One region of the Brenneria sp. L4-2C genome, then DNA from elsewhere that is predicted to be linked to it. Evidence: predicted binding sites of a transcription regulator. Region 1 holds the regulator's gene; each other region holds the start of a gene.

Region 1 (10,784 bases):
AGGTTAACCTGGCGATCAGTGTAGCCTGTTTTTTTTTATCTTGAAATAAGTTGGCTATTTATTTAAGTATAACCTTTTTGTATGTGATTTTTTAGTGAGTTTAATCACATAATGTCTTTGGTTAATTTGCGTGGCGAAATATTTTGCATACACTTCGCGCTGAGATTACGTGTTGTCGTTTATCTGGCAGTGAGCAGGTCTAACGGGCGGTTTTCGCCCACCGAGAGAAAGAGAGGAAACGTGAGTATTCTTGGCTATTTACAAAAAGTTGGTCGGGCGTTGATGGTGCCTGTCGCGACGTTGCCCGCTGCCGCGATCCTGATGGGCGTCGGCTACTGGATTGACCCGGTCGGCTGGGGGAGTGGAAATGCGTTGGCGGCGTTGTGTATTAAGTCCGGTGCCGCCATTATCGGCAATATGGATGTCCTGTTTGCGATCGGCATCGCCTATGGTTTGTCGAAAGATAAGGATGGCGCGGCCGCGCTGGCGGGCTTTGTCGGTTACCTGGTTCTGACGACGCTGTGTTCGCCGGATGCGATTGCCATGATCAAGAAAATCCCGGTCGAGCAGGTGCCTGCCGCATTCGGCTACATCAAAAATCAGTTCGTGGGTATCCTGGTGGGGATCATCTCCGCCGAGTTGTATAACCGTTTCAGTCAGGTCGAACTGCCGAAAGCGCTGTCGTTCTTCAGCGGGCGTCGTTTGGTACCCATTATCACCTCGTTTCTGATGATTCTGGTGGCATTCATCCTGATGTATGTCTGGCCGGTTATTTATAGCTCGCTGGTCTCTTTCGGCGAATATATTCAACAGTTAGGTTCGGTCGGCGCCGGCGTTTACGCGTTTTTTAACCGCATGTTGCTGCCGGTGGGCCTGCATCATGCGCTCAACTCGGTGTTCTGGTTTGATGTGGCGGGCATTAACGACATTCCCAACTTCCTTGCCGGGCAGCAGGCGATCGACGCCGGTAAAGCCGTGGTCGGCGTGACCGGCCGCTATCAGGCCGGGTTCTTCCCCATCATGATGTTCGGCTTGCCGGGCGCGGCATTGGCGATTTATCACTGCGCTCGTCCCGAGAATAAAGGCAAGATCGGCGGGATTATGCTGGCCGCCTCGTTCGCTGCGTTTTTCACCGGCATTACCGAGCCGCTGGAATTCTCCTTCATGTTTGTGGCGCCGGTGTTATTTTTCCTGCATGCGGTGATGACCGGTATTTCGGCATTTATCGCGGCCAGCCTGCATTGGATTGCCGGTTTCGGTTTCAGCGCCGGACTGGTGGATATGGTGCTGTCATCCCGTAACCCGCTGGCAACGCAGTGGTATATGCTGATACCAATGGGCTTGGTATTTTTCGTTATTTATTATGTGGTGTTCCGCTTTACCATTACGCGCTTCAATTTAATGACGCCGGGGCGTGAAGCGTCGGTGAGCGGCAGCGAAGCCGACGGCTACGATGTGAGCGTCGCGGCGTCTGCATCCGGCAAGACGCAGACGCTGGGCCGCGGTTATTTACAGGCTATCGGCGGTAAAGAGAATCTGGTCGGCATTGATTCCTGCATCACCCGACTGCGTTTGAGCGTGGTGGATTCCGCTTTGGTGGATGACGGATTGGCCAAGCGACTCGGCGCCGCCGGCGTGATTCGTCTGAATAAACAGAGCGTGCAGATCGTGGTCGGCACGCAGGCTGAGTCGATTGCGTCCGCATTGAAGAACGCCAGCGAAGAATAATGCCGATACGCGCTTTTCACCGTTTCTGAATAACGCGGTATAAAGTAAATTTGCGGGATGAGGTCGCTATCTCATCCCGTTTTTGTTTTTTATGAAACTAACGGTTGTTTCCCGGCTTAGCTTGTTGGATCATTGGCGGTTATATGTCGTTTTAGCATTGAGGAATCAAGAATGAGTGAGGCTGAAGCCCGCCCAACCAACTTTATCCGTCAGATTATTGATGAAGACCTGGCATCCGGTAAGCATGACCATATTCAGACGCGTTTTCCGCCGGAGCCCAATGGCTATCTGCATATCGGGCATGCGAAGTCTATCTGCCTGAATTTCGGGATTGCCCAGGATTACCAGGGCAAATGCAACCTGCGTTTTGACGATACCAACCCGGTAAAAGAAGATATTGAATTCGTTGAGTCGATCAAACGCGATGTTAACTGGCTGGGGTTCTCATGGAGCGGCGACGTTCGCTATTCCTCCGATTATTTCGATCAACTGCATCAATATGCGGTTGAACTGATCAGCAAAGGACTGGCGTATGTCGATGAACTGACGCCGGAACAGATCCGCGAATATCGCGGTACGCTGACATCGCCCGGTAAAAATAGCCCGTACCGCGATCGCAGCGTGGAGGAAAACCTGGCGCTGTTCGAAAAAATGCGCAGCGGCGGCTTTGCCGAAGGAACCGCGTGTCTGCGCGCTAAAATCGATATGGCATCGTCGTTTATCGTGATGCGCGATCCGGTTCTGTACCGCATCAAGTTTGCCGAACACCATCAGACGGGCAACAAGTGGTGCATCTACCCGATGTATGATTTCACCCACTGCATTTCCGATGCGCTGGAAGGCGTCACCCACTCGCTATGTACGTTGGAGTTCCAGGATAACCGTCGTTTATATGACTGGGTGCTGGATAACATCTCGATACCTTGCCATCCGCGTCAGTATGAGTTTTCTCGTCTTAACCTTGAATTCGCCATCATGTCCAAGCGCAAGCTGAACCTGCTGGTGACGGAAAAGATTGTTGAAGGATGGGACGATCCGCGTATGCCGACCATTTCCGGTTTGCGTCGCCGTGGCTACAGCGCCGCGTCTATTCGTGAATTCTGTTACCGCATCGGGGTCACCAAGCAGGATAACAACGTCGAAATGGCGGCGCTGGAAGCCTGCGTGCGCGACGACCTGAATGAAAACGCGCCGCGCGCCATGGCGGTGCTCGATCCGGTAAAAGTGGTGATTGAAAACCTGCCGGAAGGCCATGAAGAGTGGGTTACCATGCCGAACCATCCGAATAAACCGGAAATGGGTACCCGGCAGGTGGCGTTTAGCCGCGAGGTGTACATCGATCGCGCGGATTTCCGCGAGTCGGCCAATAAGCAATACAAGCGTTTGGTGTTAGGCAAAGAAGTTCGTCTGCGTAATGCCTACGTGATTAAAGCGGAACATATCGATACGGACGAGCAGGGCAATATTACGACCATCTACTGTAGCTACGATCCGGATACCTTAAGTAAAGATCCGGCTGACGGGCGCAAGGTAAAAGGCGTGATCCACTGGGTGTCCGTAGCGCATGGCTTACCGGCGGAATTCCGTCTGTACGATCGTTTGTTCAGCGTGGCCAATCCCGGCGCGGCGGAGGATTTTCTGTCAACCATCAATCCGGAATCGCTGAAAGTGACTCACGGCTTTGTCGAGGCGGGCATGGCGCAGGCTGAAGCGGAAAAAGCGTACCAGTTTGAACGCGAGGGGTATTTCTGCGCCGATCGGGTTTACTCCAGTCCAGAGCATCTGGTGTTTAACCGCACCGTCGGCTTGCGCGATACCTGGGTGGGATAATCCGGGGTTTTGCCTGGAATGGAATAAAAATAAAACCGCCTCGGCGGTTTTATTTTATAACGGGCGGGATAGCCCGTTACCGACGGGCCGTCGCATGCGACGTTAAATTTTTTGTGCGGTCGATTTATCTTTTTGCATCGTGCAGGGTGTCGTCTTCACGGCAATCCCCTTCACTGCAATGGCCATACAGATACAAACTGTGGTTGGTCAGCTTGATGCTGTGTCTTTCCGCGATTTCGCGTTGGCGTGCTTCAATATATTCATCACGGAACTCAATGACTTTGCCACAATCCAGGCAAATCAGATGGTCATGATGATGCTGCTGCGTCAGTTCGAAAACCGATTTACCGCCTTCAAAATTATGGCGGGTTACAATACCAGCATCATCAAACTGATTCAGTACGCGATAGACGGTCGCCAAACCAATCTCTTCACCCATATCAATCAGTTTTTTATATAAATCTTCCGCACTGACGTGATGGCACTCTGGATCCTGCAACACTTCCAGAATTTTCAGCCTTGGAAGAGTGACTTTCAGGCCGGCCTTCTTTAATGCGGTGTTATTGTCAGTCATGCGGATTTAGTCCTGTTGCTTACTTAATCAATGGAGGCTATTTAGCCTATGACATCGGTCGGCTCAAAAAATGTAATAGCGTCCCAATTATAGAACCGTGCATTCAAAATGAAAACAATGGAATGTTAACAAAATTATTCCCACACATTCTACAGATGTATCATGCAATCTATTGTTGGTTAATGAGAGACGCCAGCTGAATGCACAAGACCGATGCGGGTATTGTACATACTTATGGAGGGAAGTTAAAAAAATGTATCAATCTTTATGAAAGGCCTTTCCTATCGATCGTTCCGGCTCTGACGGGGGAGGGAGGTCAGAGCCGGAGGTCCGTCTTAGTCAACCAGCTCTTTCAGGTTCAACTCTTCGCTGATCTGTTTCACCCACGCGGTGACGCGCTCGCTGGTCAGTTCAGGCTGACGATCTTCGTCGATAGCCAAACCGATGAAGTGGTTATCATCCGCCAGCCCTTTGGACGCTTCAAAGTAATAGCCTTCCGTCGGCCAATGGCCAACGATGGTTGCGCCGCGAGGTTCAATAATATCGCGGATGGTGCCCATCGCGTCGCAGAAGTACTCCGCGTAGTCTTCCTGGTCGCCGCAGCCAAACAGGGCAACCAGTTTGCCGGTAAAGTCGATTTCTTCCAGCGTAGGGAAAAAGTCATCCCAGTCGCATTGCGCTTCCCCGTAGTACCAGGTAGGGATACCCAACAGTAAAATATCAAAAGCTTCAAGATCTTCTTTACTGCTTTTGGCGATGTCATGAACTTCGGCAACGTCGGTTCCCAGCTGCTGTTGGATGGTCTTGGCAATGTTCTCGGTATTGCCAGTATCACTGCCAAAGAAAATTCCTATGAGTGCCATGGATTGAATAACCTCTTGATTCTTAATGATATGGTGCAGTGTCTTACCCATTTATCGGCTAATAATAACAGACACGCCCTGCATGAGAAACTCGTATCGGTAAGGATAAGTAAATCACCGTTCTGATTTCTCAGATAAGTTTGTCCACGGTCTGATTGATGTTGTTATTTTTAGCGGCGCGGCGAATGGATCAAAAAAATTTATGTTTAGCAAAAGTTATGAGGTTGTTCAAAGAATAGAAAATAAGCCGCGCTAAGTACACCGGTATCGCTAAACATTGCCCGTATCTTGTCGATTAACAAGCGTGATCGAATCGGTTTCAACGTGACTGAAGCGTCGCGCCAGGTTGCGATGATAATGGCCTATTAATATGCATTTCCGCTGTTTTACCGTCGATTAATAGCAAAAAACTTCTTTTCACGCGTGCGTTAAGTCTGGAGTAAGCTATGAAATTTTTAAAAAACATCGCCATCAGAACGGCCATGTTGTGGGTGCTCGGCGTATTCTGTGTGCTGTGGGGCGGCGTATCAATCTATACCCTATTTTCTTTCAAGGAGATGACCGCGACGTCCAAACTCAGCAGTCTGCTGGTAGATAACTTAAATATAATTAATCAAGGCAACGATCAGTACTTTCGTATGGTGACGCGTCTGGCTCGTTCCGTTGACGCTCGCCAGAATGGCGATAACGACGCGGCGGATAAAGAACAGACATCGGCGCTCAATGCCCTGAATACCTTGAAATCCGGCCTGACCGCCTTTAACGCTCTCGATCACGCCGGACTGGACGACAAGCTGGTTCAGGCGGTCAGCCGGGACTGGGGTAATTTAATCACTCAGGGGGTTGAACCCTTGTATCAAAAAGCGGCGGCCAATGCGTTGGATGACTATCACGTACAGGCGAAAAATGTCGTTCCTCCATTGAGCCGCCAGTTTGGGGCGTCGCTGACCGCGTTCAGTAAAGCCGGTTCGGAGAAGTTCGTCGCGGCCGGCGTCCGTTTTGAGCAGATTACGACGATTGGTCAAAATATTTTGCTGACGGGGCTGATCATCGGGCTGGTGATGCTGTTTCTGACCGATCGCTATCTGGTGAAGTTTCTGGTGCGGCCGTTAAACGATTTGCGCGATCACTTCAGCGTGATCGCCTCCGGCCAGTTAGGCAAGCCGATTGCGGATTTCGGCCGCAACTGCGTCGGCAGATTATTTCCTCTCTTACGGGAAATGCAAACCAGTCTGGCGAACACGGTCAGCACCATCAGAAACAGCACGGATTCTATTTATCAGGGCGCTTCAGAAATCGCGGCGGGAAATAACGATCTGTCGTCACGCACCGAACAGCAGGCTTCCGCACTGGAAGAAACCGCCGCCAGCATGGAGCAGTTGACCGCAACCGTGAAGCAGAACGCTGAAAACGCCAATCATGCCAGCCAATTGGCCTTGCAGGCTTCGACAACGGCGAAAAAAGGCGGCGGTATCGTCGATAACGTGGTGAAAACCATGTCGGAAATTTCCGGCAGTTCGCGGAAAATTGCGGAAATCACCACTGTTATTAACGGCATCGCTTTTCAGACCAACATTTTGGCGCTGAACGCCGCCGTGGAGGCCGCCCGCGCGGGTGAGCAAGGGCGCGGTTTCGCGGTGGTCGCGGGTGAGGTGAGAAGTTTGGCGCAGCGCAGCGCGCAAGCAGCCAAAGAGATCGACGGGCTGATTTCCGAATCTGTCCGATGTGTGGATACCGGTTCTCGTCTGGTCGAAGACGCCGGCAGCACCATGCACGAAATTGTACGCGCGGTGACCAACGTTACCGACATCATGGGCGAGATTGCTTCCGCATCGGAAGAGCAAAGTAAAGGGATTGCCCAGGTCGGCCAGGCGGTGGCCGAAATGGACAGCGTGACCCAACAGAATGCGGCGCTGGTCGAGCAGGCATCGGCGGCGGCGCTGTCGCTGGAAGAACAGGCCGCGTTGCTGAATCAGACGGTTTCATTATTCCAGTTGTCCGAGCAGCTTTCGCCGCGGGCGGCAACCACGGCTCCGACGAAAGTTGCGCCGAAAGTCGCGGCCGCGACGACGCAGAAGGCGTTGCCGCCGGGCAATGATAATTGGGAAAAATTCTGATTAACGCGTCAGCGTCAGGGATGACGCCCGCTGCGGGCGTCGCGATTTGTTTCAGCTTTTCTTGCCGGACAACTGCGCCAGCAACATTTCTTCAATGAGCTCGCTACGGCTGATATTCCGCTGTGCGGCCAGGTCGTTTAGTATTTCGACGGCCTCGCTGTTAATTTTTAATTCTACCCGGCGTAATCCGCGAACTTTGTCGCGCCGTAGCTGATTACGCTTATTAATTCTTAACTGTTCATCACGTGAAAGCGGATTGGTTTTCGGGCGGCCCGGACGACGCTCGTCTGCGAACAGATCCAGCGTGGTACGATCCGTTTGTTCTTTTGCCATAGGTAATGATACTGCAAGGTCTTCGGACCAAAATACGCACGCCGCCAACATAAAGTACGACGCGTACATTTTGATGATGTGGTTACAATGCCTGTGGCTGAATCAGCCGTCCCTCTACTGCGGGCGCCATCATACCCCAGCCGCACTGGCGGCGACAACGGTTAATCGGAGCTTCCCGATCAACCCGCGTCGAGAAAACGATGAATTGCGCGCAAGACCGCCTCGGGCTTTTGCGCATGAACCCAGTGTCCTGCGCCGCTCACCACATAAGCGCGGGCCATCGGGAACTGACGCAGTATGGCGTCGCGGTATTTGTCATCCAGATAAGGCGAATTCTCACCGCGAATAAATAAAACCGGCCCCGGCCAGGGGGAAAGTTCCTGCCAGCCGACGATGTTTTCATACTGATCCCACAACGCGGGAACATTGAACCGCCATTCTCCCTGTTGGAATGACTTCAGCAAAAACTGAATAACGTCTTCCTCCGTCAGGTATTGCCGCATCAGGGCCGCGGCTTGCGAACGGGCGGTGATGCCGGCATCGGTGACGGCGCGTAATGCGCGGAACACGTCGTCATGTCCGCGGGTGCGATAATCGACCGGCGCAATATCAATCGCCACCAGTTTCGCCAGCCGCTGCGGAATCAGCGCGCTGAGCGACATCGCCACCTTGCCGCCCATCGAGTGGCCGATGACAACCGCCCGCTCAATGCTCAACGCATCCAGTAATTCCACAACATCCTGGGCCATGGCCGGGTAGGTCATCTGCGGCGAACGCGGCGACAGGCCGTGATTGCGCAGATCAAGCTGTACAACATCGCGCTGACTTTGCAAGTCCCGGCCCAATACACCAAGATTATCCAGATTGCCAAACAAGCCATGAATAAGGATCACGGGCAACTTGTCTGTGGGCTGATGCGCATAATGTCTGCGATAATTCAATTTCATGGTGAAGTTCATTCAGAGATACAGACGCTTAGGGTATCATGAGTCGACAACATTAGGTTACCGCGGAAGAGACAGGCATAACCGCGTCGGCAAGAACAGAAATAGCAAGGCATAATCCGAGTTTTGGCGTTGTCTGCATTCTGTCGCTGTTCGAATGCCGTTATTCGCTTGTATACTTCTTGACGATGGATTTGAGTAATATACCCTTCATATTTTTAAGTTGCAGGCGCGCTGGCTTCCTGAATGACTCGGCTCCACCTTGGGTCTCGCGCCATGAGGGCGGCGGCATGCGGCGTTCAAACAAAAACGACAACGTTTGTCCTGCATCTTGAAACCGATTGGGTATTAAACAGCACTGGATAAAGATGAAAACTATTGAGGTCGACGAAGAGCTTTATCGTTATATCGCCAGCCACACGCAGCACATTGGTGAAAGCGCATCGGATATTTTACGGCGTATGCTGAAATTTACCGCCGGTCAGTCCGTCGAGACGCCGTCGGTGGATGCCGCAGCCAATACGCAGCCCGCTCCATCCCCGCGTCCGCGCGATCGGGTGCGGGCGATGCGAGAGCTGCTGTTATCGGATGAATACGCCGAGCAGCACAAGGCAATCAATCGCTTCATGCTGGTATTGTCTTCGCTGTACCTGCTGTCGCCACAGGAATTTGCGCAGGCGACGGAATCACTTCACGGTCGTACGCGGGTTTATTTCGCGGGCGATCAGCAAACGTTGCTTCAGAATGGCACGCATACCAAGCCCAAACATATTCCGGGTACGCCATACTGGGTGATAACCAATACCAACACCGGTCGTAAACGAAGCATGATTGAACACATCATGCTGGCGATGCAGTTTCCGGCAGAGCTGACAGAGAAAGTTTGCGGCACCATCTAATTCAATGACAGCGTCAGAGAGAAACGCCAATGGCTAATCATCCAAGAGCCGGACAGCCTACCCGGCAAAGCGATTTAATCAATGTGGCTCAGTTGACGTCACAATATTATGTTTTGCGCCCGGAAGTCGGCAATGCGGCGCATGCGGTGAAGTTTGGCACCTCAGGTCATCGCGGCAGCGCGGGACGTCATAGTTTCAACGAAGCGCATATTCTTGCCATTGCGCAAGCTATCGCGGAAGAGCGCGGCAAGCAGGGCATAACCGGCCCATGCTATGTCGGCAAAGATACGCATGCGCTGTCCGAGCCGGCTTTTATTTCGGTTCTGGAAGTGCTGGCGGCCAACGGCGTGGATATCATCGTCCAGCAGGACAACGGCTTTACGCCGACGCCGGCGGTGTCCAACGCCATTCTGGTACATAACCGCGACGGCGGCGCGCTGGCCGACGGCATCGTGATTACGCCGTCCCACAACCCGCCGGAGGACGGCGGCATCAAGTACAACCCGCCGAATGGCGGCCCTGCCGATACCAACGTGACCAGCGTGATTGAACAGCGCGCGAACGCGCTGCTGGCCGATGAGCTGCGCGGCGTTAAGCGCATTACGCTGGATCAGGCCTGGAAGAGCGGTTATATCCACCAGCAGGATTTGGTGCAGCCTTACGTTGAAGGACTGTCCGACGTGGTCGATATGGCAGCGATTCAGCGCGCGGGCCTGACGCTGGGCGTCGACCCGCTGGGCGGTTCCGGTATCGCCTACTGGCAGCGTATCGCCGAGCATTACAAGCTGAATCTGACGCTGGTGAATGACTCTATCGATCAGACTTTCCGCTTTATGACGCTGGACCACGACGGGGTGATCCGCATGGACTGCTCGTCCGTGTCCGCCATGGCCGGGCTGCTGGCGCTGCGCGATAAATTCGATCTGGCGTTCGCCAACGATCCCGACTACGACCGTCATGGCATCGTCACGCCAGCGGGCCTGATGAATCCAAACCACTATCTGGCCGTGGCGATTAACTACTTGTTCCAGCATCGTCCCCAGTGGGGCGAATCCGTGGCGGTGGGCAAAACGCTGGTTTCCAGCGCGATGATCGATCGCGTCGTGGCGGATCTGGGGCGTAAACTGGTGGAAGTGCCGGTCGGTTTCAAGTGGTTTGTCGATGGACTGTTTGACGGCAGTTTCGGCTTTGGCGGCGAGGAAAGCGCCGGGGCGTCATTCCTGCGCTTTGACGGTACGCCGTGGTCGACGGATAAAGACGGCATCATTATGTGTCTGCTGGCGGCGGAGATTACGGCGGTAACGGGTAAGAATCCACAGCAGCATTACGAGGATCTGGCTAAACGTTTCGGCGCGCCCAGCTATAACCGTATCCAGGCGTCGGCGACTCATGCGCAAAAAGCGGCGTTAGCCAGGCTGTCGCCTGAGCAGGTATCCGCCAGCACGCTGGCCGGCGATCCGATCACCGCGCGTCTGACGGCGGCGCCAGGCAACGGC
Region 2 (10,784 bases), on a different contig from region 1:
GCAGTCCGTAAAGGAGTCATACGGCTATGCAAAAAGGTCGGCAGCATATTTATAACCTATTCGCGCTGGTATTCGGTTTGTTGGTCAGCATGCTTATCAGCGGCTGCGACACGCAGGACGCCTCGCCGCCGGCATCCGCCGGCCAGCCTCATGACGGCTGGCCCCGAACCGTACAGACCCTCAAAGGCCCGCTGACGCTGCAACAGCCGCCACAGCGGATTGTCTCCACCAGCGTAACCATCAGCGGAACGCTACTCGCCATCAATGCGCCGCTGATTGGCTCTGGCGCCACCAGCCCGCGCAGCGCGGTGGCGGATAGTCAGGGATTCTTTTCGCAGTGGAGTCAGCAGGCCAAAGAACGCGGCGTAAAACCGCTTTACGTCACGGAGCCGAACGCCGAAGCCATCGCCGCCACGGCGCCCGACCTGATCGTCATTGCCGCCACCGGAGGGGATTCGGCGCTCAAGCTGTACGAGCAATTGTCCGCGATCGCCCCGACGCTGGTCATCGATTACGGCGATAAAAGCTGGCAACAGTTGGCGCAGCAGCTTGGCGAGGTAACCGGTCATGAGGCCGATGCGCAACGTATCGTTAGCCAGTTCGAACAGCGGGTGCTCGCCGTCAAACAGGCCATTCAACTGCCGCCGCAGCCGGTTTCCGCGCTGGTGTACTATGAGGACGGCCGCGGCGTGAATCTCTGGACCGGCGCATCGGCGCAAGGACAGTTGCTGAAAGAATTGGGATTTCAGCTCGCCGCGCTGCCGAAGGGGATCAAAGCGGAAACCTCGCAGGGCAAGCGTCAGGATATTATCCAAATCTCCGGCGAGAACATGGCCGATAGCCTTAACGGCAAATCGTTGCTGCTGTTTTCCGCGGACGAGAGAACGGTTTATAAAGTGATAGGCAATCCTTTCCTTAGCCACCTGGAACCGGTGGTGAAAAATCACGTGTGGGCTCTGGGATTGGATACCTTCCGGCTGGATTATTACAGCGCCAATAACATGCTGGATAGCATTGAGCGTTATTTCCCCAAGTCTTAGCCGCCGATTCCCGCTGCCGGACCATCGCAGCGCGCCGGGGATTATGCCCGTGGCCGAACCCCGGCGCAGCCAAACACCGGGTTTAGGTCAATGTATTTGCTGAATGACGCGTGCTAGCATAGTTATAATGATAATAATAATTATTATATTTATTCTTTAATGAAGGGAGCGCTCATTGCGTGATGTCATATCCCCATCCTGAAGCCGTCAAGAATATGTCGAGTCCTTCCAATCCCCCTGGCATAAGACGCTTATCCGGCATCATCCTGTGTCTGACGCTTATCGCCGTCAGCGCCGTCGCCAGCCTGATGCTCGGCGCCAAACCCATTTCGCCGGAAGTAGTCTGGATGAGCCTGACCGGACAGATCGACAATGCGGACAGCACCATTATTCTTCACGCCCGGCTGCCGCGTACGCTGGCGGGTATTATCGTCGGTATGGCGCTAGGCGGCGCGGGCGCGGTAATTCAGGCGCTGACGCGCAATCCGCTTGCCGATCCCGGCATCCTCGGCGTCAACGCCGGCGCCAGCTTCGCCATCGTGATCGGCATTACCTGGTTCGGCATTCATGGCATGGCCGCCTGGCTCGGATTCGCCTGGCTGGGCGTACTGGCGGCCAGCCTGATGGTCTGGATCATCGGCACGCTCAGCGGCGGCCGTATCAATCCCGTTCGCTTAACGCTGGCCGGCGTGGCGTTAAGCGCCGTCCTGACGGGCCTCACCTCATCAATCTCACTGCTGAATCCCGATGCGTTCGACCAGATGAGAATCTGGGAAGCCGGCACGCTGGATATTCGCTCCCTGCGCCATATCGCCCTGGTCACGCCGACCATTTTGCTGGGTTGCGGACTGGCGCTGGCGGCATCCCGCTCGCTGAATGCGCTCAGCATGGGGGAAGATGTCGCGACCGCGCTAGGCACCCGCGTGGCGCTGATACGTGTGGTCGCGGTGCTGGCGATCATGCTGATGTGCGGTTCCGCCACCGCGCTGGTCGGACCGATTGGTTTTGTCGGGCTGATGATCCCGCATATCGCCCGCTGGTGGGCGGGACCAGATCAGCGCTGGATTCTGATCTATTCCCTGCTATTTGCGCCGGTGCTGCTGCTGTGCGCCGATATCACCGGCCGTTTACTGGTTCCCGGCGAATTGCGGGTGTCGATTGTCACCGCCTTCATCGGCGCGCCCGTGCTGATCTGGCTGGTTCGTCGGCGCAAAGTGTAAGGAAACGCAATATGAACACCAGAACCCAGCGCCTCCGTGGCCCGTCGGGAAATCGCTATGGCCGCCTGCCGCTGCGCGTGCTGACCATCAACAGTATACTGCTGCTGTTAAGCCTGCTGCTGCTTACCCTGGCGGTTAGCCTCGGCACCTTGTCCTTGTCGCCGTTCGACGTCTGGCGGGCTTTCACCGATCATGGCGAGCCCGGCGTCGCCACCGTCGTCACGCAGTGGCGCGCGCCCCGGGCGATTGTCGCGCTGTTGCTTGGCGCCGCGCTGGGCGTCAGCGGCGCGATTTTCCAGTCGATTATCCGTAACCCGCTAGGCAGCCCGGATATCATCGGGTTTAATTCCGGCGCCTATACCGGCGCGCTGCTGGTGATCATTCTGCTGCACGGCAGCGACTACCAGATCGCCAGCGGCGCGATGCTGGGCGGCATCGCCACCGCGGCATTGGTCTATCTGCTGGCCTGGCGCGGCGGTATCGTCGGCTTTCGCTTAATTATCGTCGGCATCGCCATCAGCGCGATTCTGGTTGCATTCAATACCTGGCTTATCATTACCGGCGCGTTGGAAAGCGTGATGACGGCGGCGCTATGGGGAACCGGATCGCTCAATGGCATGACCTGGACGAAAATCCGGCCCGCCCTGTTTATCATTCCCCTGGCCATCGTCGCCGCGCTGCTAATGGGAAAACGGCTGCAACTGCTGGAGATGGGCGACGACAGCGCCAGGTCGCTTGGCGTTAACGCCGAGGCCAGCCGTCTGTGGCTGATGCTGTTCGGCATCAGTCTGACCGCCGTGGCCACCGCCACCGCCGGACCGATATCCTTTATCGCGCTTGCCGCGCCGCAGATAGCCCGGCGCATGACCCGCGCCAGCGGAACGCCGTTGTTCTCCGCCGCGATGGTCGGCGCCATCTTGCTGCTGGCGGCGGATATTACCGCCCAGAACGCCTTTGCCGATATTCAGCTTCCGGTGGGCGCGGTGACGGTCAGCATCGGCGGAATTTATCTGATTTGGCTGCTGATCCGTGAAGCTCGTCGTTAACCATCCTGAAGGGTAATCATATTGATGACGCATCTCTTGCATGCTAACAACCTGACGCTCGCGTACGATAAAAAAATCATCGCGCAAGCATTGAGCGTCGCAATCCCGGATAATCAATTCAGCGTGATTATCGGCCCTAACGCCTGCGGCAAATCCACCCTGCTGCGGGCGCTGTGCCGACTGCTGAAACCGCTGTCGGGCGAGGTGCTGCTGGACGGTAAAAATATCCGCCAACTTCCCACCAAAGCGCTGGCCCGGCAAATCGGCCTGCTGCCGCAGCAGGCCATCGTGCCGGATAACATCACGGTGGCGGACCTGGTGGCGCGCGGACGTTATCCTCATCAAAGCCTGCTGCGACAGTGGAATACCGCGGATCAGGAGGCGGTGGAACAGGCGATGCGCGCCACCAACGTGCATGCTCTGGCCGAACGCAGCGTGGATGAGTTATCCGGCGGGCAGCGCCAGCGGGTCTGGATAGCCATGGTGCTGGCGCAGCAAACGCCGCTGTTGTTGCTGGACGAACCCACCACCTGGCTGGATATGGCGCACCAGATTGACCTGCTCGACCTGTTTCGCGATCTGCACCAACAGCATGGCCGCACGCTGGTGGCGGTGCTGCACGATCTGAATCAGGCCTGCCGTTACGCCGATCATCTGATCGTCATGCGCGACGGCAAGATTATGGCGCATGGGAAACCCGCCGAGATTATCAGCGCCGAACTGATCAAACAGGTGTTCGGCATGTCGTGCATCATCGTTGACGACCCGGTGTCCCATACGCCGCTGATTGTACCCTGCGGGCGCTACCATCCGGTGCCGGATAACATCGGCGACCTGAAGCCGACCGCCTAGGCGATCGCTCAGAAAAAACGGCGGGACGACGCTTAGCCTTCGGTCTGCTCCAGCGTCGGGTAGTCGGTGTATCCGGTAGCGTCGGCGCTGTAGATGGTCGCGCTATTCAGCGCATTCAACGGCGCATCACGACGAAAACGCGCCGCCAGATCCGGATTGGCGATATACAGCCGACCGAAAGACACCGCATCCGCTTCACCGTTGGCGATCAGTTGCTCGGCAGACTCCCGCGTCAGACCGTCATTGGCAATCAGCGCGCCGGCAAACCGTTCGCGAATCAGCGGCAAAATGCGGTTAGGCGTCTCCAGCGTCTCACGGACGAAGATAAACGCCAAATGCCGCTCATTCAATTGTTCGGCCACATAGCCGAATAGCGCATGCGGATTGGAATCCTGCACGGAATGGGTGTCGGACATCGTGTTCAGATGCACGCCCACCCGATCCGCCGGCCAGACCTCCAGTATCGCATCCACCGTCTCCAGCAGGAAACGGGCGCGATTGGCGACGGAGCCGCCATATTGGTCCGTTCGTTTATTGGAGCCGTCATGCAGGAATTGATCGAACAGATAGCCGTTGGCGGCATGGATTTCCACGCCGTCAAAGCCGGCGCGTTCGGCATTTACCGCCGCCTGACGGAAATCCGCCACCAGTCCGGCGATTTCCGCCGTTTCCAGCGCGCGCGGCACCACATACGGTTTATACGGACGGATGGTGGCGACATGGCCTTCCGGCGCAATGGCGCTGGGCGCGACCGGCAATTCGCCATCCAGATAAAGCGGATCGGAAATACGCCCGACGTGCCATAGCTGAATCACCGTTTTTCCGCCGGCCTGATGCACCGCGTCATTAATCTTTTTCCAGCTTGCGATCTGCGCTTCCGACCAGATGCCCGGCGTATTGGGATACCCCACCGCTTGCGGCGTGATGGCGGTGGCTTCGGTCAAAATCAGACCGGCGCTGGCCCGCTGAACGTAGTATTCCAGCGACAGCGCGCCGGGAATGCGTTGTTCAAAAGCGTGCATACGGGTGAGCGGCGCCATAACAAGACGATTGGATAACGGAATGGCGCCGATCTTGATCGGATCAAATAAACTTGGCATAGCATTTTCCTTACGGCTTAACCCAGATGAGTTATCAGAGACCTTATCGATAATATGAGACCACCACGAGCCATATATTGAGCAAATACGCCGGGGAAGGCACGCCATTGCGTGCGGGATCGTCATACCATTAGGCACTAATCCAGTAACGGAAAGTTATATGCGGCTACGGGGGAAGGTAAAAGAGGCCTGCTGACGGCCTCTGAGATTGCTGATTGAAGTTTGGCGCAAGGGTGTGATGACCCCCTCCCGGCCTCCCCCTTGTCAGGGGGAGGGGCATTCTCCCTCCCCTGCGAAGGGGAGGGCCGGGGTGGGGTCAGGGTCATCAGGCAAAGACCAACTATCGCGATTTACACCGCGGTCTGGAAAATCACCCCGTCCGCTTTCTCGGTATACTGATCCAGACGGTCAAAATTCAGATAGCGGTAGGTATCCAGCGCGGTTTTATCCACCTGCTCCATGTAGGTCTGGTATTCATCCGGCGTCGGCAGACGTCCCAGCAGCGAAGCCACCGCCGCCAGCTCCGCGGAAGCCAGATAAACATTGGCGCCGGTTCCCAAACGGTTCGGGAAGTTGCGCGTCGAGGTGGAAACTACCGTCGCGCCGTCGGCCACGCGCGCCTGGTTGCCCATACACAGCGAGCAGCCAGGGATCTCGATGCGCGCCCCGCTCTTGCCGAATACGCTGTAGTACCCCTCTTCCGTCAGCTGCGCGGCATCCATTTTGGTCGGCGGCGCTACCCACAGGCGGGTCGGCAACTGGCCCTTATGGCTGTCCAGCAGTTTACCGGCGGCGCGGAAGTGACCGATATTGGTCATACAGGAACCGATAAACACTTCATCGATCTTCTCGCCGGCCACCTCGGACAGCAGACGCGCATCGTCCGGATCGTTCGGCGCGCAGAGGATCGGCTCTTTGATTTCCGCCAGATCGATATCGATCACCGCGGCGTATTCCGCATCCTCGTCCGCTTCCAGCAATTGCGGATCGGCCAGCCATTTTTCCATCCCCTGGATGCGTCGCTCCAGCGTACGACGATCGCCATACCCTTCGGAAATCATCCACTTCAACAGCACGATGTTGGAGTTCAGATACTCGATGATCGGCGCTTTATCCAGCTTGATGGTACAACCGGCGGCGGAACGCTCCGCCGAGGCGTCGGTCAGTTCGAACGCCTGCTCCACCTTCAGATCCGGCAACCCTTCGATCTCCAGGATACGTCCGGAGAAAATGTTCTTTTTGCCTTTCTTCTCGACGGTCAGCAGCCCTTGCTTAATCGCATACAGCGGGATCGCGTGTACCAGATCGCGCAGGGTGATGCCCGGTTGCATCTTGCCTTTAAAGCGCACCAGCACGGATTCCGGCATATCCAGCGGCATCACGCCGGTGGCGGCGGCAAACGCCACCAGCCCGGAGCCGGCCGGGAAGGAGACGCCGATCGGGAAGCGGGTATGGGAGTCGCCGCCGGTGCCGACGGTATCCGGCAGCAGCATGCGGTTAAGCCAGGAGTGGATCACCCCATCTCCCGGACGCAGCGATACCCCGCCGCGGTTCATAATGAAGTCGGGCAGCGTATGGTGCGTCGTCACATCCACCGGCTTCGGATAAGCGGCGGTGTGGCAGAACGACTGCATCACCAGATCGGCCGAGAAACCCAGGCAGGCCAGATCTTTCAGCTCATCACGGGTCATCGGCCCGGTAGTATCCTGAGAACCGACGGAGGTCATTTTCGGCTCGCAATACTCGTTCGGACGAATACCGTCGACGCCGCAGGCGCGACCCACCATTTTCTGCGCCAGCGAGAAGCCTTTGTTGCTGTCGGCCACCGCTTTCGCCACACGGAATACGTCGCTGTTCGGCAATCCCAGGGATTCACGCGCTTTTGACGTCAGCCCGCGGCCGATAATCAGCGGAATACGGCCGCCGGCGCGCACTTCATCCAGCAGCACGTCGGTTTTCAGTTCGAAGGTCGCCAGCACCTCGCCGGTATCATGGCGGCGGACTTCACCCTGATAGGGATAGATATCAATCACATCGCCCATGTTCAGATCGCCGACATCCACCTCAATCGGCAATGCGCCGGCATCTTCCATGGTGTTGAAGAAGATCGGCGCGATTTTGCCGCCCAGCACCACCCCGCCGGCGCGTTTATTCGGCACATGGGGAATGTCGTCGCCCATGAACCACAACACGGAGTTGGTGGCGGATTTACGGGAAGAACCGGTGCCGACCACGTCGCCGACATAGGCCAGCGGGAAGCCTTTCTTATTCAGCGCTTCAATCTGTTTGATCGGGCCGACCACGCCAGGCTGATCGGGTTCGATGCCTTCGCGGGCGTTTTTCAGCATCGCCAGCGCGTGCAGCGGAATATCCGGGCGCGACCAGGCATCCGGCGCCGGCGACAGGTCATCGGTGTTGGTTTCGCCGGTCACCTTGAAGACGGTAACGGTAATTTTTTCCGCCAGGGCGGGACGGGAAAGGAACCACTCGGCGTCGGCCCAGGACTGAATCACCTGCTTCGCATAGGCGTTGCCGGCTTTGGCCTTTTCTTCCACGTCATAGAAGTTGTCAAACATCAGCAGCGTGTGCGACAGCGCTTTCGCGGCAATCGGCGCCAGCGCGTCGCTGTCCAGCGCATCAATCAGGGGATGAATATTATAACCGCCCTGCATGGTGCCGAGCAGTTCAACGGCTTTTTCAGGATCGATCAACGGGGAAGAGGCTTCGCCTTTGGCAATGGCGGCCAGAAAGCCGGCTTTAACGTATGCCGCTTCATCAACGCCGGGGGGAACACGATTAATCAGCAGATCCAGTAAAACGTCCTCTTCGCCGGCCGGCGGATGTTTTAATGACTCAACCAGCGCCGCCATCTGTACGGCGTCCAACGGCTTGGGAACAATTCCCTGTGCAGCCCGCTCGGCCACGTGCTTACGATATTCTTCTAGCACGACTTTCTCCTCGCTCTCATTGTCTTCATTATGCCCGGTGCTCTTGTCCCAGATTCTAATGTTCATGCCGGTATTCCGGCACGGGATGTAAGGTAAGAGAGCGCCCGGTTCAGCCTTGTCAGCATATCAGAATTTGAATTGAATGTTAATTAATTAACACAATCGCAACATTACATTAATTTTAGCCGCCGGATATCACGCGGATCCGATAACGACCAACGTCCGAAGATTAACATGTTAGCGGTAAAATCGACCATAAATTATGGCGCTATCAAGCCGCGGCTGAAGCCGTCCCGCGCGGCGGCAATGAGCGGTATGCAGGGAATAACGACCTGAACGCCATAATAAATCAATATGCAAACTATTCGCCCGCTTGCCGATAGTTTCCTAATGGGCAGGTTGATATCAACGCTTGGGAGTGCATATGTCCTTTTTACGGAATGTTACGATCAGAAAGGTTTTGTTGGTTATTCTCAGTCTTTTTCTACTGCTGTGGGGCGGCGTATCGTGGTTTACGCTGTCATCGCTTAATCAGGCTACCCATTACCTGACGCTCGGCAATACGCAGGTGGCGTCCTTAAATACCCTGACGAACGGCACCGATCAGGCGCTGCGCTCGGTGATCCGCATTAACCGGGCGATGACGCTGATGCAAAGCGGCAAACTGGATGATATCGACGCCACCGTGACATCGGCCGATACCGCGCTGAAAAGCAGTCAGGAGAATCTCGAAAAATTCAAAGGTCAGGCTCATACCAACATCGATCGGCTCATCGTCGATGAGGTCGTCTCCTCATGGGGCAAACTGATCGATCAGGGTCTACAGCCGATGATGACCGCCCTGCTGGAGAAAAGATTCGCCGAATACCGACGGTTGTTCCGCGACGATTTTCAAGCATTGAACGAAGCGTTTATCGCCGCGGCGGGCAACTATCAGACTATCGCCTCGGATAACGCCACCGTACAACACGTCTATACGCTGGTCGACTGGTGTAAAAAGATCCTGATTGCGGCGATGATCGCGGGCGTCGTCATTCTGCTGCTGACCGATCGCTACCTGACGGGCTTTATCGTCAAGCCTCTGGTGCGCATCCGGGATCATTTCCGCACGTTGGCTGAGGGAAAATTGGATCATGCGCTGGAAGACTTCGGCCGTAATGATGCCGGACAGTTAATCCCCTATCTGCGCGACATGCAGGAGAGCCTGAAAATCACGGTGACCACCATTCGCAACAGCGCGGATTCCATTTATCAGGGCGCGGCGGAGATCAGCGCAGGCAACAACGACCTCTCTTCTCGCACCGAACAGCAGGCCGCCGCGTTGCAGGAAACCGCCGCCAGCATGGAACAATTGGGTACCACGGTAAAACATAATACCGACAATGTGCATCAGGCTACCGGGCTGGCGGAGAAAGCTACCTCGGTGGCGAAGCAGAGCTGGGAAATGGGGCGCGAACTCGGCGAGATCATGGGCAGCATCGCCACCAGCTCGCGTAAAATCAACGAAATCACCGGTATGATCAACAGCATCGCCTTCCAGACCAATATTCTGGCGCTGAACGCCGCCGTCGAAGCCGCGCGCGCCGGCGAGCAGGGGCGCGGATTCGCCGTGGTGGCCGGCGAAGTGCGTAATCTGGCGCAGAAAAGCGCTCAGGCGGCGAAAGAAATTGAAGGGCTGATTGCGGAATCCGTCGAGCGCGTGGATGCGGGCGCCAAACAGGTGGCGCGCACCGGCAACGTGATGGATGACGTGATTACCTCCATCAAACAGGTGAACGATCTGATGGCGGAGATCGCCGCCGCCTCGGACGAACAGAGCCAGGGCATCAGTCAGGTCAGTCAGGCGGTGACGGAAATGGACGGCGTGACGCAACAGAACGCCTCGCTGGTGGAACAATCGGCCGCCGCGGCCGCCTCGCTGGAAGAACAGGCGCGCCAGTTAATGCAGGCCGTCGCCATTTTCCAACTGGAGCAGCAGCAAACGCACGGCGAGGTAAAATCAAACGCGCAGGCGGTGCCGCAACTGGCGGCGACGGTATCCTGAGCGCAGGGCGTCATGCTCGGGCGATAATCGCCGGTCTTGCGGCCGGGCATTATTCGCCCGCGGGCAAATCCTGTTGAAAATGGGTACGCAGCGCATGCTGTAACGCGAACAAGGGCGCGGATTGATGCGACTGTTGCGGATAGATATCCAGCGTTACGCGTAAATTGGGCGAACGTTTTTGCAACGTCCAGGCCAGTTCCCGGATCCCGTCGACCATCCGCCGCTGATGACGATGCTGACGCAACGCCTGACGCTGAGCGTCCGGCAAACCCAACTCCCAGCGCTCCAGAGACTGTTCATATTCTCCCACCGACAGCGCCAGACTGATCGGCCGCATCCTTTGTAATGCACTGGTTGCCAGAAAGGGTTCGACCTGCTGCATAAGATAGCCGCCATTCCACCAGACGGACGGGCTGGAGGCATAAAAATGCTGAAATGCGTTTGGCGCGGCAAACAGCGTATCGACGGTAAACAAACCGCCGTAGGAATGGCCGAACAGGGCTTCGCGCCGGCTGTCGACGGCATAGCCGGCGG
Region 3 (10,784 bases), on a different contig from region 1:
CGTAGTTCGGCGGGGTTTCTGAAAAACGGGGATCGTTGCGATGCTGACGTAACGCATCATATTCAGCGCGACGTTCGCTGTCCTTTAACACCTCATACGCTTCGGCGACTTCCTTGAATTTGCTTTCTGCATTCTGTTCGGAGCTGACATCGGGGTGATATTTACGCGCCAGCCTGCGGTAGGCCGTTTTGATCGTTTTCAGATCGGCGGAGGGGTCTACTTCCAACGCAGCATAGTAATCTTTAAACTCCATGCGGTAATACCTTAAATTCAATAGGTTATGCGATAGAAATCATCTGTTTTTTTAGATAGGTCACTCATTATCTTTCGGCTGTTTCATCGATCATACACCTTTGATAAAGCGGCTACATCCCTTAAAAAGGTAGACGATGAAATAACATTTGGTGGGGATGGCGAGAAATAATTCGCTCGCCGGGAAGGCCATTTTCAGCATGCTGATGTACCTGATATTGCGCTTTTTTCAAGCTATTGCGCCGGATTACGTCGCGGGTGGCATTCCTGTCCTACAGTTAGGTAAGATGATGGTCTGACGATCAATGCTCGCGCCATAAAACGCGTAGACCCTGTGGAAATTGGAACCCTTATAAATCGGCATCCGGCTGACCAAACATCTGGCCGGTCAGCGATGCTCAAGGAGCCTTGAACCTTTGTTGACTCTGTTTAATTTGCTTTCTGCCGTCGCATTGCTGGTGTGGGGTACACACATTGTTCGAACCGGTATTATGCGCGTGTATGGCGCCGAATTGCGCCGTGTGCTGAGCCGTAGCGTGGAAAAAAAACCGCTGGCTTTTATCGCCGGCATCGGCGTTACCGCGCTGGTGCAGAGCAGTAACGCCACCACCCTGCTGGTCGCCTCGTTTGTGGCGCAGGACTTGGTGGGCCTGACGCCGGCGCTGGTGATCATACTCGGCGCCGACGTCGGTACGGCGCTAATGGCGCGCCTGCTCACCTTCGATCTCTCCTGGCTTTCTCCGCTGTTTATCTTTTTCGGCGTGGTGTTTTTCCTCGGCCGCAAGCAGTCGCGCGCCGGGCAGCTTGGCCGCGTCAGTATCGGGTTGGGATTAATCCTGCTGACGCTGCATCTGATTGTGGAAGCGGCGACGCCGATTACCCAGGCTTCCGGCGTCAAGGTTATTTTCTCTTCGCTGACCGGCGATATCATGCTGGATGCATTGATTGGCGCGGTGTTCGCCATTATCAGCTATTCGAGTCTGGCGGCGGTGCTGCTGACCGCGACGCTGACCGCTACCGGCATGATCTCGTTTCAGGTCGCGCTCTGCCTGGTGATCGGCGCCAATCTCGGCAGCGGTTTGCTGGCGGTGCTCAATAACAGCGCGTCGAATGCCGCCGGCAAACGGGTCGCACTCGGCAGCCTGTTGTTTAAATTCATCGGCTGCGTGCTGGTGTTGCCGTTTGTGCATCTGTTGGCGGACTGGCTGGATAAACTGCCGATGAACGATGAAGAACTGGTCATTTTCTTCCATGTTTTCTATAACCTGATCCGCTGCCTCATCATGGTGCCCTTTGCCGGCGCGATGGCCGGACTCTGCAAGCGGCTGATCGCCGACGAAGCGGAAAACGATCTGCGGCTGAAACCCAAACATCTGGATACCAGCGCGCTGGATACCCCGGCGCTGGCGCTGGCCAACGCCTCGCGCGAAACGCTGCGCATAGGCGATGTCCTGGAGCAGATGCTGAACGCATTTAACAAAGTGATACACGGCGTCCCGCGTGAGGCGCGTGAAATACGTAAGCTGGATGATGACGTTGACGTGCTTTATACCGCCATCAAACTCTATTTAGCCCAAATGCCGAAAGAAGATTTGCCGGAAGAAGACTCGCGCCGCTGGGCGGAAATCATAGAAATGGCGGTGAACCTTGAGCAGGCCGGCGATATTGTTGAACGCATCAGCGGCGACGTCGCGGATAAGTCTCTGGCGCCCCGGCGGGCGTTCTCGCCCGAAGGACTCCAGGAACTGGAAACCCTGCATGAACTGTTGCTGAATAACCTGCGTCTGAGTTTATCGGTGTTTTTATCGCGTGACGTCACCAGCGCCAAACGGCTACGCCGCGCCAAACATCGTTTTAACCTGACCACCCGCCGTTTTTCCCATTCACATGTCGATCGCCTGCATCAGCAAAATGTCCAGAGCATCGAAACCAGCTCGCTGCATTTAGGTTTATTGGGTGATATGAAACGCATGAACTCGTTGTTTTGCGCAGTGGCCTACAGCGTACTGGAGCGACCCAATGACGAGCGGGAAGAGGAATAACGCCGGCCTTTCCCGCGCCCGTCCCTGTTTAGAGGGTCATTCATGGTAAATCTTGTCGCACAGAAGGTTCGAAAGACCCCGATCTGGCCCCGCTAAACAACCCGTGCTATCTTTCCAGCAGCGTTACTTGTGAGTTACTCATCCTTAACTTTCCATTAACTAAAGTATAGAGGATCGACGATGGCACGTATGACTGCAAAAGATTTCTCGCCGGAATTGCTTGAGCTGTACGATTACTATGCGCATGGCAAGATCACCAAGCGTGAATTTGTCTCTATGGCGGCAAAATTCGCCATCGGCGGAATGACCGGCATGACGCTGCTCAGTTTGCTGAGTCCCAATTACGCGTTGGCGCAACAGGTCGACTTCACCGATCCCGCCATTATTCCCGAATATATCCATTACCCCTCGCCTTCCGGTCATGGCGACGTGCGAGGCTATCTTGTGCGTCCCGCGGCGACAAAAGGCAAGGTTCCGGCGGTCGTGGTGGTGCATGAGAATCGCGGGTTGAACCCCTATATCGAAGATGTGGCCCGTCGGGTGGCGAAAGCCGGTTTCATTGCGCTGGCGCCCGATGGCCTGAGTTCGGTAGGCGGCTATCCCGGTAATGACGATAAGGGACGCGAACTGCAACAGCAGGTTGATCCGACCAAACTGATGAATGATTTTTTTGCGGCCATCGACTTCATGCAGCGCCACCCGGACGCCACCGGTAAAGTGGGGATCACCGGCTTCTGCTACGGCGGCGGCGTATCAAATGCGGCGGCAGTCGCTTTTCCAGAGCTGGCGGCAGCCGTTCCTTTCTACGGGCGTCAGGCCAATCCGCAAGATGTCGCCAAAATCAAAGCGCCGTTGCTGCTTCATTACGCGGAGTTGGACACCCGAATCAACGAAGGTTGGCCGGCCTATGAGGAAGCGTTAAAAGCGGAGGGAAAAATCTATGAGGCCCATATCTATCCCGGCGTGAATCACGGCTTTCATAACGATTCGACCCCGCGCTACGATAAAGCCGCCGCCGATCTGGCCTGGGATCGCACCCTCGCCTGGTTCAACCGCTATCTGACGTGATGAAGCGTTTTTCCTGCCCGCGGATGTCATCCGCCCTGCCCGGATTACGCCGGGCAGGGGGATTAACGAGACAGGATCAGAAGTTGTAAGTCACGCTGGCGTGATAGGCGCGGCCCGGCTCGTTGTAGGTCGCCGCGCCATCGGCTTCGCGGTAGACGCGCTTATCCAGCACGTTGCTGACGCCTGCGTTGAGACGCACGTTTTTGGTGAGGTTATAGTTCACGTCGAACCCGACCACGGAGTAAGCGCCGATCTCCTTGCCGGACAGACCGCTATTGTTTTCCAGACGGGTTTCCGCGTTCTGACGCGGTTTCTGGCGGCCGTACAGGGTCCAGGCCACGTTGGCGGACAGATCTTCCGTTACCCGCCAGTCCAGCATGGTGTTGACGGTATATTTGGGAATAATCGACAGCGGGTTGCCGGTGTCCTTATCCTTGGAGTTAAACATATAGGTGGCGTTGGTGCGCCAGTTCAGCGTGTCCGCCACCACCGGCACCACCAGATTGGCCTCCAGCCCTTCCACTATCGCCTTACCGCCGTTTTCCCATTGGTAGACATTGCGGCCGGAGCCGGTCGTCCCCAGCGATGTCGTACTGGAGACAATCTTGTTCTTGTAATCATTGCGGAAGTAGGTGATGCCGGCGTCGTAGCCTTCATGGGTAAACTCCAGCCCGATCTCCTTATTCACGCTGACTTCCGGATCCAGATCGTCGTTACCAATCAGATAGCAAGAGACGGTCGTGCCGATCGGACAGCCGTTGCCATTGCTGGTGAGCAGGTAGCCTTCGCTGGATTGATACAGATTGGGCGCCTTGAACACCCGGGCGATCCCCGCTTTCAGCTTGAAGTAGTCGCCCAGATCCTGGGAGAAGTTCAGGCTCGGGCTCCAGTTGGCGCCGAACTGGTCGTGATAGTCGAGACGCAGACCGGGGATGATATTGGTACCCGGCAAGGCTTCGATATTGTCCTCGAAGTAGAGCGCGCTCAGCGTGGCGCTGTTTTTGCTGCTGCGTCCGTTCGGATTCCCCGATATGCCGCCGATGGCGCCGTCGGTACTGGAGGCGTCGTAGCCGGTTGCGGCCGGATCGTCGAGTTCCTCGCGGCTCCATTCGGCGCCGATGGTGGCGGTCTGCTCCGCCAGCCAATTAAACGGCACGTTGGCTTCGACGCTGCCCCGATAGCTGTCCAGCCGGCTGGTATTATAATCGGTACTGTTGAGCGCCCCTTCCGTACGCCCGGCATAGCCTTCGCCCAGACGCGTGTTGTTGGTTTTCTCATAATAGAAGCCGGTGCGCGTCTGGCCCCAATCCCAGATGCCGTTATGGGTGATGCCATAACTCTGACGGTACATGCGGTTGGTTTCCTGGCCGTACATGCCTTCCACGATATCTCTTTGGTTGACTGGCAGGCTGCTATGGTTGCTGTTCTGCACGTCGCCGGCGTAGATATTGCCCTGCCGGCTATAACCATATTCGAAATCCAGAATCTGCTGGGGATTGATCTTCCATGACAGCAGCGTATTGATATCTTTGTTGCGTACCCCTTCGCGCCCGGCGGCGGTGGTATTGGCAACGGAACTGTTGATATCGGCGGCATCGGCGTCGGTGCGGTTGATATTGCCATACAGCCGCATGGTCAGCACGTCGTCGATCAACGGGCCATTCAGGCTGAAATTGGCGCGCCGGGTATCGCCTTCCTTGCTGTCCTCCGGCTGATTAGTGTAGAGGGAAAGCGAGCCGTGCCAGTCGTCGGTGGGTCGTTTGGTAATAATATTCACCACCCCGCCCGCCGCGCCGGAACCGTAGCGCGCCGCCGCCGGTCCTCTCAGCACTTCGATGCGTTCAACCATTTCCACCGGCACCCAGTTGGTATCGCCGCGGGTGTCGCGTTCGCCGCGCCAGCCATAGCGCACGGCGTTGCGTGAAGTGACCGGCTTGCCGTCGATCAGAATCAGGGTGTTTTCCGGTCCCATGCCGCGAATATCGATCTGGCGGTTATTGCCGCGCTGGCCGGTGGAGCTGTTGCCGGTCAGGTTGACGCCGGGCATTTTGCGGATAATATCCGACAGGTCGTTGACCGGCGGCTGCTTTTCGAGATCTTCTTTGGTGATAATGGAGACGCCAGGCTGCTGTTTCAGCGCCTCCTCCGCCGTTGCCTGAACGACCATGACATCTTCTTTCGTTTCCGCCGCGTAGGCATGACTGCCCAAAACCCCCGCCAGCAGTACGGCCAATGGTCGCTTGATGTAAGAATTTGTTGCATTCATTAATGTCATCCCCATTTATGTATGTATTTGCAAGCAAACGTTTATGATAATAATAATGATTATCATTGTATATACGCGGTAAAAATCCTCACATTTTCTCCATAATGTGAAAGTTCAGGGGAATAAAAACAGGATTACCGCTGGTTGAACATCAACAAAGGATTATAAAAACAGAATAAAAACAAATCGTTGAATCTTGAGATTGGTAAAAGCGGCGATGTGCGTCATAAACGCCCGCTTGAGGAGCATTTATCAGGGATAGCGTTCTGATATCCCTGAAATCAGGTTCAGCATTGCTGAAGGGCGGTTTTTTGAGGTTGAAAGGTTACTTTTTGGCTTGAGGCGTCGCCTGGGGATTTAGCTCCCGTTTACTCCTGATATTCGAGCAGATCAAGCCCGCGACAATAGCCGCAATACCGACCGCATGGTATGCATGCAACCGTTCCCCCAGAAACAGGGCTGACAACATCACGCCGAAAACCGGGATCAGGTGAATGGTCAACCCCGCCCGCGCCGGCCCAAAACGGCTAATGGCCTGGATATAAAGCAGATAAGCGATGACCGAAGGGAATATACCGACATAAACCAATGCGGAAAATGAAACGACGCCCCAGGTTGGCCGGAGTCCGGAGCTATATTCAGCGACATAGAACGGCAACAGCATAATCAGCGCCAGCACTATCTGCACGACCATCAAGCCGATCCGATCGAGATCGCCCGGCAACTGACGCAGCCACAGCGTATAAAATGCCCAGCAAACCATAGCCGCAAGTACGATGGCATCGCCGGGAACAAAATGGATGTCCTGCCATTGAGACCAGTTACCATGCATAACCAGCGTCAAGACACCGGCAAACGACAGGATTAGCCCCACGTATTGGTTCATCTTCAGCCGCTGATGATAGAGACAGGCTCCCAGCAAGACGATCAGCAGCGGGATCAGCGAGTTAAGCAACAACGCATTATTGGCCGTCGTGGTGCGCAATCCCAGATAGATCAAAGAATTGAATGCCGCCACGCCAACCACGGAAACGCCCAGCACTTGCCAACGGCAATCCCAGTAGCGTCGCCAGTCTCGCCTCAACGTGACGTATGCAAACGGCGACAGACAAATCAACGCGATCACCCAGCGCCAGAAAGAAAGCGTCATCGGCGTTAAATCATGGCGCACCGCCCGCCCAACAACGAAATTGCCCGCCCACAACAGCGGCGGCACAATCAGTGTGGACCAGGCCAGCAAAGAAAACGATGAAGCAGAGGAACGCGCCATAATGTCTCCGATCGGGTGAATCAGTAACCCACAGTTTGGTTTCAATAGAGGAGCGACAATAACCGCAATGGCTAGCCGCGGATCGCGCTATTTATGCCGATTAAAAAACATATCTGAAAAAATGGACAGTTCCTTTTCGACCCCGCGCTCCCCCATGGTGCGGGCCGTTATCCATGCGTGCGGTGATTTTCCGGCAGCAGCGGATAATCCAGTACGATAATATCGTTCAACACCGGCCTGAAGATGGCTTTCAGTTCATCGTGCCGGGGATGCGGCAAATAGCGCTGACGCGCCTGTTCGTCGCAAAAGGTCATCATCACACAGTGAGTGAAGCCGGCATTCTTTCCTTCCGGGCTATCGTTGCATCCCCACTCCACGGCCTGTACGCCCTCAACGTTCTCGGTCATGTGTAAAAAGGCCATTTTCACCTGTTCTATTTCTGTGGCGGATGCTTTCTCCGTAAAAGCTATCAACAAAATGTGGCGTATCATTTAAAACTCCAATGACTGTTTTCCGTTTTCAGCAAGCCAGACAACATGGATCGCTTAATGGACAAAAATACGTAACTTGCACTGTAGCGAAACCCCATTACCGTCATTCTAGTACCGTGGCACCACGCTCGCTAAATCGCATTCCTGTATAACGACGTCAGTTTGCAGGCATATCCGCAGCCCGCGGGCGATGCGCCGGGTGAATAAAGTCAGCGGCGCCATGATGATCGGCTTCGGCGCGCCGCTGACGCAGGCCCGACGCCCTGCGGCGTAACATCCGCGCCGGCGGGAAATACCTCGCGATACAGCGCGTTCAGGCTCATGAGGGCGCGGTAATCGACTCGATCGGCCCGGCCGACAGGCTCGACAACCCGAGCCATGACGCCATCAGGCGTAGTTCCTGCGTCAGCCGTTCGCGCGTGCATTGCGGCGCGCCGGGCTCAAGATGCGCCCGCCGGACGATCAGCTCGCCCGCTTTGCGATCCGCCTTTAAATCCACCCGCGCGACAAGCGCGCCATCCAACAGAAAAGGCAGAACATAATAACCATGTTCGCGCTTGTGCGCGGGCGTGTAGATTTCGAGCCGATAGCGAAACCCGAATACTCTTTCCGTTCGCGGACGATGCCAGATCAGCGGATCAAACGGCGACAGCAGCGTCGCGCCGGCGAGCTTGCGCCCGGCGCGCGCGTCCTTGTGTACATAGGCCGGCTGCCGCCAACCGCGCACTCGCACGGGGAGAATAGTTCCCTCCTCGACCAACTGTTCGATCGGCAGCCGCGCGTCCGTCGCAGGGATACGGTAATAGTCGCGCAGATCGTCCGCCGTCGCGATCCCCAGCGCCCGGGCCGAACGCGCCAGCAGCATTCGCCGCGCGTCGACGCCGGAGGGCGTGGGAAGCGCCAGGATCGCCCGCGGCAGCACACGCTCAGGCAGGTCATACACCCGCTCGAAGTTCCCCTTGCGGTGCGTCGCCACAACCAGCCCGGCCCAAAACAGCCATTCAAGCGCGTGCTTCGCATCGCTCCATACCCACATCCCTTTGGCGGCGCTGCGGCTCGTCACGTCAGAGGCGGACAGCGGCCCCTCGGCCTGTATGCGGGCAAGCAGTGCATCGGCCTCCGGGCGCTTCTCACCCGCATAGGCTGCAAGCGGGCGCCACACCCCCTCGCCGCGGAGCGCGCGCGCCATACGCCAACGCAGCAGGGGCTGGCAGTCAATCGGCAGCAGAGACGCTTCATGTCCCCAATACTCAAAAAAACCCTTGGGGTTCGTCGCGACGAGCGCATCAAGAGCCGCGGGCTTGTATGCGCCCAGACGTGAGAACAGCGGCAGGTAATGCGCGCGGACGAGGACATTCACGCTGTCGATTTGCAGCAGGCCGAGCCGGTTGATCGACTTGCGCAACTGCGCGCAACCGATGTCGCCTTCCCGCGATAGCGCGTTAAAGCCCTGGGCCGTAAGCGCGATGCGTCGAGCTTCGGACACGCTGAGTTCCAGCTTCATGATTTCAATCCCGTTTCTGTGGCGATGAATCCCCGCACATCGGCCAACGCCATCGCCGCATGCCGTAATATACCCGACTGGCGATAGCCGCACCCGGGCATGTCGAAACAGGTGCAACAGACGTGTACAAGGCGATATCCAGACAATACAGGCCGTAGCCGCCGCTATTCAGGGCAATCCGACTAATGTGGCGTCATTCGATCCGGTCAGTTTGGGCGGTCATGCCATACGCCGATCCGGCGCGATCGTCTATCCTACGCCTAATCACATGCCCTCCGGCTTGGGGTTCCGGAATGTATCGCTATGCGTGTCTATAACACCCTCTACGCACATGACTATACACATTCAACGCCCCACTTAGGTAGATATGAGTTGACGCGCAGAGGTCCACAAAAATATTTTGTCGTTGATTTTACTTATTTTTATTGAGTTCAGGAGACATGCAGAGAAGAGAACTTGGAGCGAGTGAAGGGAATCGAACCCTCGTATAGAGCTTGGGAAGCTCTCGTTCTACCATTGAACTACACTCGCGCCGGAGATGCGCTTGGCATTATAGCGCTATCCCGTTGCCGGGCAAGTAAAAAACCCCGCTAAACTGCTGGTAGAATAATCAATCAACTCGTCTGACCGCGCATTGAACCCAGATGGCGCTCCCCGGCCATGTTTCCCGGTAAATGTTCTGGCGACGCGGAGCCGGTTCCGCGCTCATCGCCGCCGGCGCATGCAGCGAAACGAATCAGGCGTCTTATTCGTGCAATTTTTTCACGTTGCCTTTTTATGTTGAATTTCTTTCATATCCCCACGCGCTTCAGACATGGTATGGTCAAAAGATCGATAAAATATGTGCTTCCCAAGGAAAAAAGAGAGCAGCGATGGAAAACCTAAAAACCGTTACGCCTCCATTTCGCGCCGACGTTGTCGGCAGTTATCTGCGTCCGGACTATTTGCATGCGGCGCGCGCGCAATATGCCAGGGGCGAGATCGATCATGACGAATTAAAACGCGTTGAAGATAAGGCGATTAGCGAATTGGTCGCCAAACAGAAGGCGGCCGGTCTTCAGGTCATCACGGATGGCGAATTCCGTCGCAGCTGGTGGCATCTGGATTTCATGTGGGGGCTGAACGGCGTTGAAAAAGCGGCGTTGTCGCATGGTTACAATTTCGCCGGTACGGAAACTCGCCCTGAGACAGCCCGATTGACCGGCAAAATCAGCGGCGAAAATCATCCCTTTATCGATCATTTCCGTTTTCTGCTGACGTTCGCCGAAGACGGCATTGTTCCGCGTCTCACCATCCCCGCGCCCGCCCAGTTTCTGAAAGAGCTATACCGGCCGGATAACCGGGAAAGCACGCTGCAATACTATCCCCGTCAGAGCGATCTGGTCGCGGATATCGCCGCCGCCTATCAGACGTTTATCCGTGAAGTGTATGCGGTCGGTTGCCGCAGCCTACAGCTCGATGATTGCACATGGGGCATGATGGTGGACGCGCGTTATAACAATGCCGGCGTCGCCGTCAAAGAAGAAGGCGCGTGCGGTTGCGCTCAGCACGCCGATCATACCGTCATCAGCGACAACGTTCAGGAACTGGCGGAGCTGCTGCTGGAGGTCAACAACGCGGCGATTGCCGGCGCGCCGCAAGATCTGACGCTGGCCACGCATGTCTGCCGCGGCAACTACCGTTCGACCTGGGCGGCGAGCGGCGGTTATCAACCTATCGCCGGCATCCTGTTTGGAAAAGAAAACGTTGCCGCCTACTACCTTGAATTCGATACCGAGCGTGCCGGCGATTTTTCTCCCCTGGCGGAAGTTTCCGGCGACAAAAAGGTCGTCTTGGGACTGATTTCATCCAAAATCGGCGAGCTTGAAGATAAACAGGCGGTTATCGCGCG

The links. The regulator Fur, encoded in region 1, represses iron uptake genes when iron is present. The targets are predictions, from matches to a motif close to ATAATAATGAGAACNACTATCAA.
Region 2: a site for Fur is predicted at 1,165-1,187, ahead of fepD (Fe(3+)-siderophore ABC transporter permease). Genes of this name have one in related genera too.
Region 3: a site for Fur is predicted at 5,672-5,694, ahead of ABRZ26_RS10520 (TonB-dependent siderophore receptor). Genes of this name have one in related genera too.

Annotation. Positions count from the first base shown of each region.
Region 1 covers NZ_JBEIAC010000003.1:397-11,180, reverse strand. Annotated here, with positions in the region: gene nagE (N-acetylglucosamine-specific PTS transporter subunit IIBC) at 241-1,728, shown strand; gene glnS (glutamine--tRNA ligase) at 1,900-3,558, shown strand; gene fur (ferric iron uptake transcriptional regulator) at 3,683-4,132, opposite strand; gene fldA (flavodoxin FldA) at 4,468-4,995, opposite strand; gene ABRZ26_RS06190 (methyl-accepting chemotaxis protein) at 5,442-7,112, shown strand; gene ybfE (LexA regulated protein) at 7,164-7,445, opposite strand; gene ybfF (esterase) at 7,625-8,392, opposite strand; gene seqA (replication initiation negative regulator SeqA) at 8,758-9,288, shown strand; gene pgm (phosphoglucomutase (alpha-D-glucose-1,6-bisphosphate-dependent)) at 9,318-10,784, shown strand, end outside.
Region 2 covers NZ_JBEIAC010000008.1:409-11,192, forward strand. Annotated here, with positions in the region: gene fepB (Fe2+-enterobactin ABC transporter substrate-binding protein) at 27-1,040, shown strand; gene fepD (Fe(3+)-siderophore ABC transporter permease) at 1,256-2,260, shown strand; gene fepG (iron-enterobactin ABC transporter permease) at 2,272-3,306, shown strand; gene ABRZ26_RS13115 (ABC transporter ATP-binding protein) at 3,331-4,158, shown strand; gene ABRZ26_RS13120 (alkene reductase) at 4,191-5,258, opposite strand; gene acnB (bifunctional aconitate hydratase 2/2-methylisocitrate dehydratase) at 5,609-8,206, opposite strand; gene ABRZ26_RS13130 (methyl-accepting chemotaxis protein) at 8,631-10,250, shown strand; gene ABRZ26_RS13135 (alpha/beta hydrolase) at 10,300-10,784, opposite strand, start outside.
Region 3 covers NZ_JBEIAC010000005.1:210,001-220,784, reverse strand. Annotated here, with positions in the region: gene cbpA (curved DNA-binding protein) at 1-253, opposite strand, end outside; gene ABRZ26_RS10530 (Na/Pi cotransporter family protein) at 669-2,294, shown strand; gene yghX (YghX family hydrolase) at 2,475-3,362, shown strand; gene ABRZ26_RS10520 (TonB-dependent siderophore receptor) at 3,439-5,628, opposite strand; gene ABRZ26_RS10515 (DMT family transporter) at 5,954-6,898, opposite strand; gene ABRZ26_RS10510 (Dabb family protein) at 7,066-7,389, opposite strand; gene ABRZ26_RS10505 (winged helix-turn-helix domain-containing protein) at 7,709-8,893, opposite strand; tRNA gene ABRZ26_RS10500 (tRNA-Gly) at 9,351-9,424, opposite strand; gene ABRZ26_RS10495 (5-methyltetrahydropteroyltriglutamate--homocysteine S-methyltransferase) at 9,766-10,784, shown strand, end outside.